DNA from 4 places in the Paenibacillus sp. UASWS1643 genome. Region 1 is predicted to be linked to each of the others. Evidence: riboswitches for the same ligand, from Rfam matches in the RefSeq annotation. Region 1 holds a riboswitch; each other region holds the start of a gene.
What was found. Region 1 has a riboswitch for cyclic di-AMP ahead of FE296_RS25185 (3D domain-containing protein). Riboswitches for the same ligand answer to the same signal wherever they lie in the genome.

Region 1 (4,382 bases):
GGGCAAGCCGCTCACACAACTCTTGTTCCTTATGCCCCGGAATATGTACCGTCGTCCCGCTGACGCGCTCATGATCCACGTAGAACGTGGCTACGGCACCAATATGCGCCTTTCCTCCGGTAACGAGAAAAACCTTATCCTCTCCTGCTTCAATCACCTGTAAACGTATGGATTTCAAATCATATGTACTCATATCCTATCCACCTATCCTTTTCTATATGTTTTATATGGAGGAATTATGGCTGTCATAAGCTAAATCCGCAATGAAACTTCTCACACTACGCATATTTTATGAGACCCCCGGGCATACCAAGGAGAACGTCATTTTGGAAAAGGAGGCCGTTATTATGCGTGTACGCCTCATTATGCTGATGATTATCGTTATTTTTCTCGGGGGATATCATGCTCCAGTTTCATCACGGGATGTTTCAAGCCCGTCAAGTGAATCAGTATCAGGTTCGGATTCTGCGGAAGAAGAACAACTGACATTGGGACAGTTACGTCAAAAATATGCCGATACGTTCAAAACGAATGGTCCTTCAACCAAGAAGGTTGCACTCACTTTTGATGATGTACCTGATCCACGGTTTACTCCACAAGTGCTGGATGTATTGAAGAAATACAATGTCAGAGCTACATTCTTCATCGTGGGTAGTCGTGCTGAGAAACATCCGGATCTGGTGAAACGCATCGTTAAGGAAGGGCATATGGTTGGTAATCACAGCTACAATCATCCTGAATTCAGTAAGCTGTCGATGAATGCCTTTCGCAAACAAATTTTACATACCGGAGATATTATTCGACGTTTGGCGGGATATACACCCAAGATGATTCGGCCACCTTATGGAGACATTAATGAAGAACAGCTGAGATGGGCTGCCAAACAACACTATAGCATTGTGAACTGGAACGTAGACTCCCTGGACTGGAAAGGCCTATCAAAGGAACAGGTGAAAGATAACATCCTGTCTGCCGTAAAACCCGGCTCCATCGTTCTGCAACATGCTGGAGGCGGTGTAGGATCAAACCTGAACGGCACGATTGAGGCTTTGCCTGAAATCATTGAGGAATTGCGAAAGCGCGGATATGAACTCGTCACCTTGGACGAAATGCTGGGATTACCGAAGGCGAAAGAATAGAATAACCGTGTTAGGAAATCATGAAAATATTAAAAGGGTGCTGTTCAATCGCAAGTTAGCGACTGGCAGACACCCTGTTTGAATTCGTTAGATGTAATTTACTTTCTACTTAAGAATATACAGCTCGATATCCTGGAAACCAAATGTGCTTACGGACTGTTTGCTACCCGGGATAAAGATATCAATCCGATGACCCTTGATTGCACCGCCCACATCACGCGCTGTGGCTACAAAAGCCTGCTTTGGCAATCCTGGATGGCTGTGACCAGTTACCAGTACTTTGGTTCCGAGTGGAATTACACTTGGATCAACTGCAATCGTACCCAGTTCAAGGTCATTTCCGAAATAATCGACTGCACCCCAGCCTCCATTTTCAGACGGATCTGCAGAGTAAGCCGTTGCTTTTACGTTCACAGCTTTGCTGTAATCGAATGTTTTACCCCAGGCCTGAACCACTTTGTTATCTGCATTAACGTCCAAGCTTGCTGTGGTAACCGTTTTGGCATGGGTCTTGCTCTCCGTCGCCGCGGCAGCTACATTGTTTGCCTTACCGGGAATCGTAATTTTCAAACCACCATAAATGTTGTAAGGTGAAATGTCGTTGTTTGCTTTAACCAACGTGTTCATTGCTACTCCATATTGTTTTGATAAGGTGTAGAAGGTATCCCCTTCTTTGGCCACATGAACTGAATCGGCGTGAGCCGGAACGGCTTGAATTAGCATTGCTATTGTCAATAATGCTACTGCTGTTTTGGCTATACGTTTCTTGTTAATCATGGTCTTCCTCCCTCATTGTGCCTGCGAAGTTAGTTGTCGGATTCGGATGAGGAGCCCACCCTATAGGTTCTTCATTACATTGGAATCGTTATGTACCCCTAATTCACCCCAAGCAGTGTGCTGTAGATCTCCCCCCTGCACAATCTGCATCGTTACATCCCCCGCACTCCCTGTCCGGAAGTTTCGGCAGAGTTCAATATATCACAACTTTGTAACCTGAACTTGTAGTAATTCTTACCAAATGGTTTTTAGCATGTCATCAACTGTAAGAATACTGGATAATTCAGAAAATTTAGGCGAACCGACTTCTTTATATTTGGTAACAGAAAAGTTACATTTCGAATCTTTAAGTGATTAATGCGCATAAAAAATAGCGTTACCGACTCGAAGTCAGTAACGCTATTTGATCACTTCGTTTAGAGTACTTTCGCAAGAAAATCACGTGTACGTGAATTTTTCGGTGCTCCAAACACCTCATCTGGTGTTCCCTCTTCTACAATAACCCCGCCGTCCATGAACAGGATCCGGTCTCCTACTTCACGTGCAAAACCCATCTCATGCGTTACAATGACCATCGTCATCCCGCCTTCTGCAAGACGTTTCATGACATCCAGCACTTCACCGACCATCTCGGGGTCCAGTGCCGAAGTAGGCTCGTCAAACAGCATCACATGCGGCTGCATGGCCAATGCTCTTGCAATGGCGATCCGCTGCTTCTGTCCACCGGACAGCTGATTCGGGAATGTATCTTTTTTATCGTACAAGCCCACGGTGTTAAGCAAATCAGCAGCAATTTTTTCCGCTTCCTGAGTGGATTGTTTCTTCACTTTAATCGGAGCAATCGTGATGTTTTGCTGTACCGTTTTGTGTGGGAACAGGTTGAAATGCTGGAACACCATGCCCATTTTTTCCCGAGTTGCATTAATGTTGTGCTTCGGATCAGTGATTGACACGCCTTCAAAATCAATCTCACCCGAGGTAGGCTGTTCCAACAGGTTCAGACAACGCAAGAATGTACTTTTACCTGAACCGGAAGGGCCGATGACTACGACGACCTCACCTTTGCCAATCGTCACGTTAATGCCCTTAAGCACATCGTTATTACCATAAGATTTGTGTAATTGTCTAACGTCTATCACTTGCACTCAACTTCCTTTCCAGTCGTCCCAGCAGCTTGGACAAAATGAACGTCATTACAAAGTAGATGGCTGCTGCAATCAAAAATGGACTCAATCCTTGGTACGTAATGTTTTTGACTACACTTGCCTGATACATAATATCCACCATACCGATAACAGAGATAATGGAGGATTCTTTAATGATAGTTATGAATTCATTACCGATCGCTGGTAATACGGCTTTGAAGGCTTGTGGCAATATGATATAACGCATCGCGGCGCCTCTTCCCATACCTAATGAACGCGCTGCCTCCAACTGACCACGATCCACACCTTGGATGCCCGCACGGAAAATCTCCGCCAGATAGGCACCACTATTGATTGAAAGTGTAATGATACCTGCCTGAAGTGCAGTGAAGTTAATGCCAAAGCTCAGGGAAAAACCATAGTAAATAATCATCAATTGTACCAGCATCGGTGTGCCACGGATCACTTCAACGTAAGCAGTACCGATCCAGCGCAAGATTGCAGCGTCATGCAAACGGAACAAACAGATGATCAATCCAATAATTACCCCGAAGATAACCCCAAGTGCAGACAACAGAAGTGTGTATCCTACACCTGTAGCATAGAAACTTTTATATTCCCAGAATACTTGGAAAATATTTTGTGATTTGTTCGCTTTATCCGCCATCAAGAGGCTGGCGTCCGTCACCATCTGATTGATTTTATCTTCACTTTTCAATCGCTCCAGTGTTCCATTTACTGCAGCTAGCAGCTCGGTATTACCTTTGCGAATCCCGATTGCCGCTTCTGCTTGCTCTTCGTCCGGAACAGCAGCAGCAAGTCCAATGATATCGTCCAGATAACCTGCAGCAACGGTATCTTCAACGATTGCCGCGTCAATGCGTTTTGTTTGCAGTTGAAGCACGATATCCGAGATTTTATCAAGCGCAGTAAGCTTCGCTCCTGGAATACCTTGTCCGATTGTTTCCTGAATGGAGCCTTTCTGAACGCCAATTTTCGCATTTTCAAGTTCTGCCATGGTTGGATATTTGTCTTTATCCACATTGCGAACCATAATCACTTGTTTTGATTTATAATAGGTGTCGGAAAAATCGATACTTTTCTTCCGCTCATCCGTCGGCGTCATACCTGAAATTACCAGATCAACACGCCCGCTCTGCAATGAAGGCAGAAGACCGTCGAAGCCCATATCCTCAATCACAAGTTCAGCGCCAAGATCTTTGGCAATCTCTTTGGCGATCTCAATATCAAAACCGACGATTTCATCTTTGCCATTAATCACTTTATGGAATTCATAGGGTGCAAAATCGGCACTTGTACC
Region 2 (4,382 bases), on a different contig from region 1:
ATCATGAGCGGTTTGTTCCGCAACAATATTTCCAAATCAATAATTCAAAGTCAGGTGATTATCGTATGAGTAAAAAAAATCCGTTCAACGCTCCTTCAAGAGAATCATTGTCTACTGCGGGCATGGCCCCTTCCCTTGGAGAAGCACACAGTTCCATGAAAGTTCCGCAGAATGCTGCATGGTGGAAGAAATTCCTCGCCTTTGTAGGCCCAGGATACCTTGTTGCCGTAGGTTACATGGACCCCGGGAACTGGGCAACAGATATCGCAGGCGGCTCGCAGTTCGGGTATACCTTGTTATCCGTTATCCTGTTATCGAACCTGATGGCCGTTGTCCTTCAGTCGCTGGCTGGCAAGCTCGGCATCGTCACTGGACGGGATCTGGCTCAAGCCTGCCGCGAACGATTCAGCATGCCTGTTGTCATGATGTTATGGATTCTGTGTGAACTGGCCATTGCAGCTACCGATCTGGCTGAGGTCATAGGTTCTGCCATCGCGTTAAAGCTGTTATTTAACATCCCCATGTTGTACGGCGTTATCATCACTGCAGTTGATGTACTCCTGATTCTTGTACTGCAAAACAAAGGCTTCCGCGCTTTGGAAACTCTCGTCATTGTGCTGATGGCAACCATTGCCCTCTGCTTCGGTATTGACCTGTTTCTGGCGAAACCGGATATGGGCGGTGTTCTCCATGGTTTTGTACCAAATGTTGAGATTCTGCAAAACCCGGCTATGCTCTATATTGCCATTGGTATTATTGGAGCAACCGTGATGCCGCATAATCTGTATCTGCATTCTTCCATTGTGCAGACCCGTCAGATCGAACAGACTCCGCAGGGCAAAAAAGAAGCCATTCGGTACTCGACCATGGATTCTACAATCGCGTTGACACTGGCCCTGTTCATCAATGCGGCCATCCTGATTGTATCTGCTGCTGTATTCCACAGTGCTGGTATGACGCAGGTTGCCGAGATCGCAGATGCCTATCATCTGCTGACACCTCTATTGGGTACTACGGTTGCAAGTATTCTGTTCGGTGTGGCGCTATTAGCATCAGGTCAGAACTCTACCCTTACAGGTACACTCGCTGGGCAGATCGTTATGGAAGGTTTCCTGAACATTCGAATTCCGGCTTGGCTGCGCAGACTGGTCACACGTCTGATCGCCATCATCCCGGCGGTAATTGTGACAGCCATTGCAGGAGAACATGGCACAGAAGAACTGCTCATTTTGAGCCAGGTCGTGCTGTCTCTTCAATTGCCCTTTGCTGTAATTCCCCTGGTGATGTTCACAAGTGATAAAAAAAGCATGGGTGCATTCGCCAACAAAATGTGGCTCAAGATCACCTCATGGGTCATTGCCGCGATTATCGTTGTGCTGAATGTATATCTGATCATTCAAACGATCCGGTTATTCTAATCTCGTTCTAATCGACTAAATACTAAAAAGGCTGATCAACTCAGGTATGCAATACCCAAGTTGATCAGCCTTTATTGTTGCAATACAGCAACATGTTTCCTTTTATAGTAAAACTCAAACTCCAATAAACAACCATCTATATCTAATCCTGATTTGGTATCAGTAATGGCAGGAGTTGATCCAATGAATCCACAGTCCAATCCGCACGTTTGTCATCCGATAGTTCTGGCTGGAATCTTCCGTAACCCTGCATAATTCGAATCGTACGCATGCCCAGCTTCCGAGCAGGTATAATATCGTTATCGATCCGATCGCCGATCATGACGGCTTCCCCCGGTTCACAACCGGCCTGCTTCAAGGCCACAGCGTATAACTCAGGGTCTGGCTTGGACACTCCTTCTTCAGCCGAACATGCCAGAACATCCACATATTTTCGCAACCCGTAGCTCTCCAGTCTCTCTTCCGTTCCAGGACTCTGATTGGCAATAATGCCAATGCGATAATACCGTGACAACTGCTGAAGAACGGAATCCGCTGAAGGAAAAGGACGTTCAAGATCTTTTTGAAACTTCAACTTGTCCTGAATCAGTTTCTGGTGTCCCTCGTCTTCAACAAATGTGCGAATCGCCACTCTCATAGGCCATTGCTCATATTTCTGGTAACAGTTCGCGAACAGTTCGCGTACCGCCTCAATCTTCACCGGATACCCCAATGCACAGGCTTCGCGGACGAACTGTCCGATAATATCATCAACCGGCTCCCATTCATCCACCAGCGTATCTCCAACATCAAAAAACAACCATTTCAATCCACCTACATCCGGCACGCCAATTCCTCCTTGTAAGCCACAGGTGATTCCTGATCCTAATCTAAAAGTTCGCGTTCACCTTTAAACCCATAAAAAAGAAGACTCACCATCCTGCATGAGTCTCCTCAAACTTCCGTTTATCGATACATTCAATTATAACAGGCACCTTACACCTGAGCAATCACAAGCTATGGCATTAACCATTGAGGAGAAAGCCAACTTCCCCATTGAGCGAATATACAATCCGGTCTGCGCCCATACCCCGATAAATGCCCTTAGGATGACTCTGCTCCGTAATCACGCACAGGGATTTCGAAGTCCATGAACGACAGATCTGTAAATAACGACAGGTCAGATTCAGGCTATTCTCGAAAATAAACACGTTACCTACGCTGCCCTGCGGCAAAAACCATTTTTGAGCTGCAGCTGTATTCATGCGAATGACATGTTCTACTCCGATTCTACGGAGTCTGCGCTCTTCCCCTGCACTGTTGGTTAGAACGGCAAACGGCATTTTTTTGTACATCAGCAATTTGATAAATTTGCGTCCTGCTTCATTTGGAGCAGTCACTAAGATCATCTCAGTATCCATCATTCGTTCCTCCCTTGGCGTGAAAAGACAACAAAAAAGAAGCGTGGGGGACCAAGGCCTCCCGAACGCTTCTTAAATAACCCATGGCGAAAACACCATGAACCAGCGTACGGCTTGTTGCCTCTCCCTTTAACGCTTACGAGGTTAGCTGACGGATTCGGGCGCGAGAGTCGCCCTATTTCCGGCTGTCACCGGAAAATTCACCCCATGAATGCCTACTGTCCTGGACAGCGCATTCTGTTGGTTCCCCCGTTTTCCACTCATCAATGAATGGAAACTCAGCGATTAAAACATCGTTCGTATATCTTAAGGATAAGATCGAGCGATATTATCGTTTGTTTCGTTTTTCAGGTACAATTTAGTTTAAATTGAAATTACGTTATGAATCATACACCCGCGCCATGACGGTGTAAAGTCCTCACAGATCACCGAATCGACAGATTTTCGGCAATACTCACATATAATAGCGCTTACAACAAGGTCATACTCTACCCATCTCTTTAAATCTATCTAATTCTCACTCTGACGAAAATCACTTCGCAATTCATTCACGAATTCTGCACAACTTGCCTGTTTTGATGCTTTTAAACCATATTAGTTTTGCAATATTTAATTGTAACCAATATAATAGAAGATATAAGAGTAAATAAATGGAGGCGATTTAGATGACTGTCTACGATTACAAAGTGAATACCCTTCGCGGTCAAGAAGTTGAAATGTCCGACTACCGTGACAAAGTGCTCCTGATTGTGAATACGGCAAGCTCATGCGGACTTACCCCTCAATTCAAAGGTCTGCAAGAACTGCAAGACAAGTTTCAAGATGCTCCATTTGAAGTTCTTGGGTTCCCAAGCAACCAGTTTGCACAGGAAAAAGGATCTTCCGACGATATTGCCGAGTTCTGTCAGATGAATTATGGTGTAAGCTTCCCTATGTTTGAGAAAATTGATGTGAACGGCTCAAGCGCTCACCCTCTCTTCCAGCACCTTAGCACAGAAGCTCCTGGCCTGCTCGGCTCCAAAGCAATTAAATGGAATTTCACCAAATTCCTCGTGGATCAGAACGGAGAGGTAATTAAACGTTATGCTCCCAAAACAACACCGGACAAGATTGAAGAAGATATCAGAAACTTGCTGCAAAAATAATACATTGGCCACCCACAGCCGGAAGGTAGAGCAGTCTTGCCCCGGTAATGGATGGCCTTTTTTATCAACTTTGATATCAAACTATTCAAAAAGACAAAAAAAGAAGCTTTCCATTAATGGAAAGCTTCTTCTTAATCGTTCATATGATGCGGTCGAGAGGACTCGAACCTCCACGGGCATACGCCCACTACCCCCTCAAGATAGCGTGTCTGCCATTCCACCACGACCGCATGTCGTAAATAATCGGCAACAGAATTGATTATACCGGGTTCAGAACTAAAAGTAAAGTATTTTTTAAACCTTCTTTTTCAGCTAGGCATTTTCATCAAAAATCGCATAATCTCGTCATCTTTACCCATGAACTGCATATTATTAGTTTTGATCCCCTCTTTTTCGGTAATAGCCGATCTTGTTGATTC
Region 3 (4,382 bases), on a different contig from region 1:
TGGGGTGCCACTTGTATTCGCCCGTCGCAAAAAAACACTTCTGGCTGATCCTGATGCTTACTGTGAACGCGTACCGTCCTTTACCAAAGGAATTGTAACTGACATTATGGTATCTCGCGAGTTCATTCATGAGAATGACCGTATTTTGTTCATTGATGATATTATTGCCAATGGAGATGCCGCTCGTGGCGTCATCAAAATCATTGAGCGTTCCGGTGCGGAACTCGTCGGATTCGGCGTTGTGGTAGAAAAATGTTTCCAGGCAGGGGCACGAACGATTCGTGAACAGGGTATTCCGGTGGAAGCCTTGGTACGCATTCGTTCCCTGAACGATGGGACGGTACAATTTGACGATAACGAAATGTGACATTTTAAAGGAATAGGGCCTATTTTTTGAACTATGCCTTTGCATGGCCGCTAATTTCATTTATAATGGGGTTATGTTAGGGAGAGGAGGCAACACCATGGGGAACCAACCGGCAACAGAACAATTCTTTAATGATAAGCTGGCGGAATCGAAAGTTCATTTTGAACGTGCCCTGGATTGTAAACATACGGAATTCGATGACCTTTATCCCTATATGATTGAACATCCTCAATTTTTCTGGTACAAACGCTATGTTGCCTGGTCAGAATTACTGACGATTGTAGGCTTGTGCGAAGAGTTGTCCTTCTCTTGGAAAGAACAATTTACACCGCATCAAGTGGAGTACCTTGAAGAACGTGTGATGTCCGCCAAAGTGCTTGATTTTTGGTTCGAGAAGAACGACAGCAAAGAGCACGCGCAGCGGTAACTTTCAGTCGGGACATAATTTCGAATGACATGACAGTCCAATACAGTCACGTGAGACCTAAATGACATTTCATTTAGGTCTCTTTTTGTAAATAAATTTGGAATATAGGAGCCATGAAGATGATCAGTGATACAGAACTGGACGCCCTGCGTCTGTCAGGTGAGAAAGTAAGAGTAGTACGGGACGAGCTGGAATCTAACGATGTAACCGGGATTGTTGTTGCCTGGGATGGCGAGCAGGTCCTTATCCGGCGTCAGAATCGACGTGTAGTTAAGCTGGATCGCAGTTACAAATATCAGCTGTTCAGCGAGCCTCGCCAGAGTCCACTTGGTGAGTAGCAATCGCTTATAATTGAGCAGGGACGATGAGCGTTTAAATGTTTGGAATTACCATGATTTCTTGGCATAATTGACTCACTCGGGAGAGAAGATAGGTACAGTGAGGAAGATCTGTAACTATAGCCGAGAGGGTGTGCTACGAGCCATGACATTGATGAATGATAAAGTTCATGCCTACAAGGATCAGATTGGAGCATTAAGCGATGTACTGCCAGGTGTGGTGAAGTCATATCATGAGTTTACCGGAGAATGTTTCCAACCTGGCGTGATTGATGCAAAGACAAAACAGCTAATTGCGCTTGGTATTGGATTGTTTGCCAACAATGAGGTATGTACCTTCTACCATGTAGAAGAAGCCCGTGCCAAGGGAGCAACAGATCAGGAAATTATGGAGACCGTAGCCGTGGCCGGAGCTGTTGGAGGCGGACATGCCCTGTCTCAGGGTGCGATGCGAGTGCAGAAGGCGCTGCATTAAAAGCAATACAACATACTTTTTAAGTACAAAAAAGGCATCCGGTTAATAACCGATGCCTTTTTGTATGTGAATTACATTTTACCTAACATTTTATCATACATAAACTGTCCAGTTACCCGACGTGCTGTTACGTAACGATCATTGAAGTATGGATTCGATAACTTCGTGATGCTTACACCTTTACTGCTGGAGGCATGAGCGAATTGTCCGCCGCCGATATATACACCTGTATGTGAAATGCCTTTGCCCATCGTATTGAAGAACACCAGATCACCTGTGCGAATGTTGCTTTTCGATACAGGCGTACCTGCTTTGGCTTGCTGCTGTGAAGTACGTGGCAATTCAATGCTGTATTTGTTGAAAAGATATCTCATAAAACCAGAACAGTCGAAGCCGGCTACAGTCGTGCCACCCCATTTGTAAGGTATACCTGTCATGTTGTTCACTACGGAGTTGATACTGCTTGCCTCTGTGCTTGTTGCCCCGGATGTAAATAATACAGCTGCTCCAAAAATGGAGATAATCAGTTTTTTCAAAATCAATGTTCTCCCTTCGATGCCTACGGAGTTAGCTAAGGGTTCGGTAGAAGGTTCCCTATATTTCCTATGTATAAGAATAATTCACCCAAATTGGTTCCCCCGTTTTCAAACATGAAACTCGGCAATGAATAATTAAGTTTTTGTAACTATTTGAAACTATATTGCATAAATGCGTAATTGTCAAACCCATTTAAAACCCTTCGTAATACCTCAATGTTAGCGGAATTAAGGTTTTTATATGAAAGAAGGGATCAAGTTTGGGAATCATTCATGACAAAAACGTCATTAATGATTCGTTTAAGACGAATTTGGATAAATAAATAGGTTTGTCATGAGTTAAAAGGACTATCCCGTTATGTAGAATTAGAGAGATTATATTCATTAAGTTGCATATATTGACAAAAATCGATTTTTTGCATATTATCTGATTATCCAATCCACATATTGGATTAAAATTGATTTTATTATGCGATAAATACAAATAAAGGAGGTTTGGGGGCGTATATCATAGGTAAAGTAGAAGTGGAAGATTTATAAAAATGAACATAGGAGAGTGTTGCATTTGAAAGCGAAGAAAATAATTACTTTTGTCCTGGCATGTACGATGGTGTTCTCAGCAGTTGGAATGGCAGTTCTTCCTGTAGGGACGGTATCTGCCGCGGATGCATCGGGTACTACAGCGAGTATTTCTGATATTTTGAAGAACCAGCTGCCGGATGGAGGTTGGAGAAAAGATTATAAACAGACAAGTGGAGAGTGGGCGAAGTCCACGATAGACAACAAGGCTACATACTCAGAAATTAGAAGATTGGCGAAGGAATTTAAAAAGACAAATGATCCGCGATACTCCACAGCTGCAATCAAAGGAATTAACTTTTTGATCAACATGCAGTATTCAAACGGCGGATGGCCACAAGTTTACCAAAGCTCCGGATATCACAAGCACATTACCTACAATGATGATGCCATGATTAATGTAATGATCATGCTGGATGAAGTAGCAGCACGCAAAGGTGATTTCTCGTTTATCGACAGCACACTTGCTAACCGTAGTAAAAATTCAGTTGCCAAAGGTGTGGAGGCGATTTTGAATACACAAGTCGTTTCAGGTGGTAAGCTGACAGCATGGGGACAACAACATGATTCCAGTTCCCTTAAACCAGCGAGCGCAAGAATCTACGAAGTGCCATCGCTGACAGCTGGAGAGAGTGTAACGATTGTTAAATTTCTGAAAACCAGACCTGCTAACGCTAAAATTACCGCATCCATTAAAGGAGCGGAGGCTTGGTTTAACAAGGTGAAAATTACGGGGTACAAATATGAAAGAGCTAATGGAGATAGTAAAATTATCGCTGATTCCAAAGCTGCACCAATTTGGGCACGCTTCTATGAGATAGGAACGGATAGACCAATCTTTATTGGTCGTGACGGGGTAGTTAAATACAAATTAAGTGATATTGATAAAGAAAGAAGAGGCGGTTACGCATGGTATGGCAACTGGCCTTCCAAGCTGTAATTTGCAGTATGCTTCCGTTTTAATGAACCAAGCTATTAATAGTTAAAGGTAAAACCCGAATCGACATGGACGTCTGGTTCGGGTATTATTGTTATTATTTTCAGTGTTGACATGATAGATTCCGCATGATATATTAATTCTTGTCGCCGATATTGATCACGGAGATACAATATGCGGTCGTGGCGGAATTGGCAGACGCGCACGGTTCAGGTCCGTGTGGGCTAACCCCCGTGGAGGTTCGAGTCCTCTCGACCGCATTTAATAAAAAGACTCCTTAAGCTAACGCTTAAGGAGTCTTTTTTTGCATTTTTTGATATAACATTAACTTTAGATTTGAGTACTTAGTGCTTAGCTGCACGTACAGCAAATGTCTTCCATTAGCCATACGGAACGTTTATTGTGCTGCGGTAACATTAACGCTGTCAATATTCGGTCCTTCGGATCCGGTAGTGACCACTTTCAATGTATTGGTGCCCGTGTTCATGGGGACCTGTATTGTTTTTTCAACCCATGTGGACCAGCTTCCCGTAGCCGGAAAGGGCTCGTTGCTAATGACTTTGGTTCCGTTCACAAAAATGTCGAGGTTCCGAGTGCCGCTTTCCAGCGCATAACGAAACTTTACATTTTTGGTGCCTGTAATCGTATTGTTAATGGCGTTCCATTGAATGGCTGAACCAGTCATCGCATTGAAGTTAACATACCCGGAGCCAGTGTAACCAG
Region 4 (4,382 bases), on a different contig from region 1:
GAACGGTGCTGGAGGTATGGAATACCCTACGCTAGTTACGGCCTTTGGAGCCGATGATACTACCCCAGGTTATGACCTGGAACGTACCGTAGTCCACGAGATTGGACACCAGTACTTCTACGGCATGGTTGCCAGCAACGAATTCGAGGAAGCCTGGCTGGATGAGGGGTTCACTTCTTATGCAGAAGACAAACTGATGGAGCAGGAATATGGATTGATACCGAATCTGCCGGTACAATCGGGACTGATTACGTCTCCTTCATCCTTAACACAAGAATCCTGGAAGTTTGATTCACAGAATGAGTATGCAGCCAATGTCTATACACGTGGCAAGCTTGTATTGCTTGGTATCGAACATCAAGTCGGTGCAAAAAAGATGGAGCGCATTCTCTCTACCTATGTGAAGAAGTACCGCTTCAAACATCCCACTTCGGCTGATTTTCAGAACGTTGTGGAACAAGTGACCCGCACTTCCTGGTCTGATTATTTTGATCAATATGTCTATGGTAACGGAATGGCTGACTTTGCTGTAGAGAAGATTCGTGTTACGCCTGTACAGAAAGACGGCCAAACATTGTACGAGTCATCCGTGACGATCGCAAAAAAAGGGAGTGATTACAACGCCGTTCCTGTTCGCATTGCTTTTGAAGACGGGCATATCCTCACCAAGCAATGGAATGGTAAAGAAGATCGCATCACCTATAAATTAACTCACACATCCCCCGTAGCCTGGGCCATGACCGATCCCCTGTACTCGATCGTGCTGGAGAACCGCCATATGAACAATTTCCTGAAATCCGGACTGGATGAGCGGGCGAAGTCCCGCTGGAGCATGAGTGTAACCAAACTAATAGAAGCCATATTCGGAGGTCTGTCATGGTGAGGTGGAAACGGTGAAAGCGAAAATACGTGAAGGCTGGTTTCTCGTCCGTCAGCATATGTTCATTGCCGCACTCTTATTTCTCTATCAACTCATTTGGGGATATTTCTTCTATCGCATGGTACAATCGGCAGTCGTCCCGCTGCTCCTGCGCTATCCAGATGCTGATGCAGGGGAGCTGAGTACACTTTTGTTCAAAATGGAAAGTCAACTTAACCTGTCTACCCATCCAGAGGTTCATCGTTATCTATGGATTCTAGGGGGCATGCTGCTGGTTCGCATGTTGATCAGCCCCCTCATTCAGGCAGGACTGCTCTACTCACTTCAGCACTTTAATTCTACAGAAGAGCGTATCCCCTTTGTCCGGGGAATCAAAAATCTGTGGAAACCGATGCTGCTGCTCCATACCATACGTACTTTATTGATACTTCTGCCCGCTTACTGGCTCATACCGAAGCTCTACTCGATTCTCATGGACGGATTTCATTCTCTTCAATTACTTTTGCCTGGTATACCTTATGTTGCTGCCTGGATTGTATATGGTTGGATCATCCACCATGCCATACTCTACATGCAGTTCGGTGTGTCGGCACCAGAAGGAGAAGGCGGGGCTCACGGTACTCTCAAAGCACTCTGGATTGCACTGCGTCATCTCACCGCTGTAATCGGCATTGCACTCCTGCTGGGCGGAGTACACCTGCTCGTCTTTGGGGCATTCACTTCAGCCTCATGGTTATTAACGGGACTTACCGGACTTATACTACAACAGACGTATCCGCTTGCCAGATGTCTATTAAGTCTGTGGAAAATATGCAGCCATTTCCGATTATGGCAGTCCAAAATATCCAAAGGTGAGAGCACATAGTTTAAAAATTGTTACCATCACATGTTAAACTCATGGCCTAATATGTACTTATAAATAGGCAAACCTCAACCTTTCCCCGTCAAAGGTCGAGGTTTTTTTTGCTAAATTTGTTGCTAAACGTTGCCAAATCCGTACTCCTCTGTTACAATAATCGCAGTGAGTTTTTAGTAACAACTTTGTAATCTTTACATTCATATTTGTAACTACTTAAAATTAAATCGTCATTTCTTGATTTCGCAGGTGCATAACTAGCATAGCCAAATTCCTGGCACCTGGGAAGCGGGGGAACCAGTTATGGGTGAATTGATCTTGCTACAGAGGGATCATAGGGGACCTTCAACCGAATCCTTAAGCTAACCTCGCAGGCGTTGGAAGGGGAATATCTCTTGTTCAAGAAGAAATTAACCGCAGCTGTACTTAGCATCACATTCGCTTTATCGCTTGGTGCAGGTAGCGCATTCGCAGATTCAAAGATGGACACAGTAATTGATTCAGCAATGGGAACTACATACAAAAGTGGGGGAACAACGCTTAACGGATTTGACTGCTCCGGATTTACACGGTATGTATTCGACAAGTTGGGTATTGATTTGGCACGCCAATCCAGTTCCCAATTCGACATGGGCGATTCCGTATCCCGCATGGAAATGAGAGCTGGCGATCTGGTGTTCTTTAATACAACAGGTAAAGGCGTATCCCATGTAGGAATCTTTGTAGGGGATGGAAAGTTTGCACACTCCTCTTCTTCCAAAGGCGTTACGATCAGTGCATTGAGTGAAAACTATTGGGCCAATCGTTATGTTGGCGCGAAACGGATTATGAGCACGGACGCATATGAATCATTGGCCCTTGACTAGGGACAAGCTGAGCAACATGATGCTGTAACCATTAACCATACTGGAACGAAGCAAGAAGCATAACAGCACCGCCCGGTACATTCTCCGCAGGAATGTATCCGGCGGTTTTTTTGTGCTTCAATCCTTATTTATGTTGCAAGTTATACTCGGGGTATATCCTGCGACATAAACGAGTCCATTTTGCGTTCGTTTGTCCGTGCCCTTATGATGTTTTTACCCATCCCGTTATAATATAAACGGAATTACCGGAACTTTTGTTTCATTTTTTTTCTTGGGAAGGAAGACTTGCTAAATGAACATCTCTTTTGTAGAGTGGACAAAGAGTTCTGTTTCAAGGAAAGGAGCATGCAGGTGTATGAAGGAAACCCCTGTGACGTTTCACGTTGTACCCATGCGAGAAGAACATGCGGAGCTTATCTGCAGTTGGCAGTATGACCCGCCTTACAATATCTACAGCTGGCTCCCCTGGGAGCAGATGAAAGCTCTGGAAGTGGAATTCGGAGATGCACAGCTGCGGCAAGAGCAATATGCGATCGTCCTGGATCAGAACGATCATATATGTGGGTTTGCTCAATACTTCCCACTTCAAGGGGTAACCCGGATTGGCCTTGGCATGCATCCAGAGCTGTGTGGTCAGGGTCAAGGTACAGCTTTTGTCACGGCCATTGTACAGGAAGCCATTCGCCGAAATCCGAAGAATGAGATCGATCTGGAAGTGCTCACTTGGAATGCTCGTGCCATTCAAGTCTATCTGAAGAGTGGATTTGTCACCCAGGATACATACGAACGACAGACCCCAAGCGGCTTAAAGCCCTTTCACTGTATGGTTTATGAAGGGCCTCGTGATTAAAATCCATTGCAAAACAACCAAATTTGCGCCTTGTTATGTGATTAGTTCAAAAATTTCCCACAAAATGCTATGATGTCAGTACAGGTTCCGTTATAATGATATGGATAGTTTCAGGTTAGATGATCTTTCATTCTGGAGGGGACATAAGGGATGCACAAATGGATCATGAGCGGAGTATTTTTTGCAGCATGCGCTTTAGCTATTGTTTTAATGTTTACGCTTCCAGGGAAAGAAGAAGTGGCTGAAGAAGCCAAGCCAACCATGCCGGAAGTAACATTGGATGCCGGACAGGCTGAAGCACTGGTCAAAGCCAATTGTATCTCCTGTCACGGGGATCAGCTTCAAGGTGGCGTAGGACCTGCTCTGGCAAACATCGGTAGTCAGGATGATCTGGAGAAGATCTACACTACGATTGTCAAAGGTAAAGGTGGTATGCCTTCCTTCAAGGGCAAACTGCAGGATGAAGAGATTGCCAATATCGCCATGTGGCTGTCAGAGAAGAAATAATCTCTGCACACGCATAACATAGAGGCGCTTAATCCCCTTTTGGGAGAATAAGAGCCTCTTTGTTATATCAATTATTAAGCCTCTGCGGCATGCTCAGCCAGAAAGGCCTCAACTTCACGTGCGGACGGCATCCCGGACTGGGCGCCGAGCTTTGTCACGGATAACGCGGCCGCACCCATGGCGAAGCCTACGGCCGCGTCCAACGTCTCACCGCGCGCGAGGGCTACCGCCAGCGCGCCGTTGAAGCAATCGCCAGCGCCGGTCGTATCGACGGCGCTTACGGCGTAGCCGGGCGCACGGCACGCGCCGGCACGCCCTGCTTGTACGCGGCCACCAGGCGCCGCCGCGTACACAGCTCCCTCGGGGCCGAGCGTCGTGACGACAGCGGCCCCGAGGGATGCGGCGAGCTCTGCGACCGCCGCA

Region 2: it holds a riboswitch for cyclic di-AMP, as region 1 does, so the genes downstream of both, FE296_RS23530 (HAD family hydrolase) here and FE296_RS25185 (3D domain-containing protein) in region 1, are expected to answer to the same signal.
Region 3: it holds a riboswitch for cyclic di-AMP, as region 1 does, so the genes downstream of both, FE296_RS10670 (C40 family peptidase) here and FE296_RS25185 (3D domain-containing protein) in region 1, are expected to answer to the same signal.
Region 4: it holds a riboswitch for cyclic di-AMP, as region 1 does, so the genes downstream of both, FE296_RS01440 (C40 family peptidase) here and FE296_RS25185 (3D domain-containing protein) in region 1, are expected to answer to the same signal.

Annotation. Positions count from the first base shown of each region.
Region 1 is NZ_VXKZ01000115.1:120,036-124,417, reverse strand. It holds gene lpdD (prenylated flavin chaperone LpdD) at 1-193, opposite strand, end outside; gene FE296_RS25190 (polysaccharide deacetylase family protein) at 348-1,139, shown strand; gene FE296_RS25185 (3D domain-containing protein) at 1,245-1,916, opposite strand; cyclic di-AMP (ydaO/yuaA leader) riboswitch at 1,919-2,115, opposite strand; gene FE296_RS25180 (amino acid ABC transporter ATP-binding protein) at 2,333-3,055, opposite strand; gene FE296_RS25175 (ABC transporter substrate-binding protein/permease) at 3,042-4,382, opposite strand, start outside.
Region 2 is NZ_VXKZ01000114.1:263,488-267,869, forward strand. It holds gene FE296_RS23520 (Nramp family divalent metal transporter) at 123-1,418, shown strand; gene FE296_RS23525 (HAD family hydrolase) at 1,561-2,244, opposite strand; gene FE296_RS23530 (HAD family hydrolase) at 2,423-2,818, opposite strand; cyclic di-AMP (ydaO/yuaA leader) riboswitch at 2,937-3,112, opposite strand; gene FE296_RS23535 (glutathione peroxidase) at 3,484-3,963, shown strand; tRNA gene FE296_RS23540 (tRNA-Leu) at 4,111-4,193, opposite strand.
Region 3 is NZ_VXKZ01000103.1:179,738-184,119, reverse strand. It holds gene FE296_RS10690 (xanthine phosphoribosyltransferase) at 1-367, shown strand, start outside; gene FE296_RS10685 (hypothetical protein) at 465-794, shown strand; gene FE296_RS10680 (hypothetical protein) at 914-1,132, shown strand; gene FE296_RS10675 (carboxymuconolactone decarboxylase family protein) at 1,278-1,607, shown strand; gene FE296_RS10670 (C40 family peptidase) at 1,679-2,143, opposite strand; cyclic di-AMP (ydaO/yuaA leader) riboswitch at 2,149-2,280, opposite strand; gene pelA (pectate lyase) at 2,709-3,662, shown strand; tRNA gene FE296_RS10660 (tRNA-Leu) at 3,836-3,919, shown strand; gene xynC (glucuronoarabinoxylan endo-1,4-beta-xylanase XynC) at 4,057-4,382, opposite strand, start outside.
Region 4 is NZ_VXKZ01000085.1:16,935-21,316, reverse strand. It holds gene FE296_RS01450 (M1 family metallopeptidase) at 1-883, shown strand, start outside; gene FE296_RS01445 (hypothetical protein) at 894-1,745, shown strand; cyclic di-AMP (ydaO/yuaA leader) riboswitch at 1,991-2,128, shown strand; gene FE296_RS01440 (C40 family peptidase) at 2,132-2,602, shown strand; gene FE296_RS01435 (GNAT family N-acetyltransferase) at 2,958-3,452, shown strand; gene FE296_RS01430 (c-type cytochrome) at 3,603-3,959, shown strand; gene rbsK (ribokinase) at 4,034-4,382, opposite strand, start outside.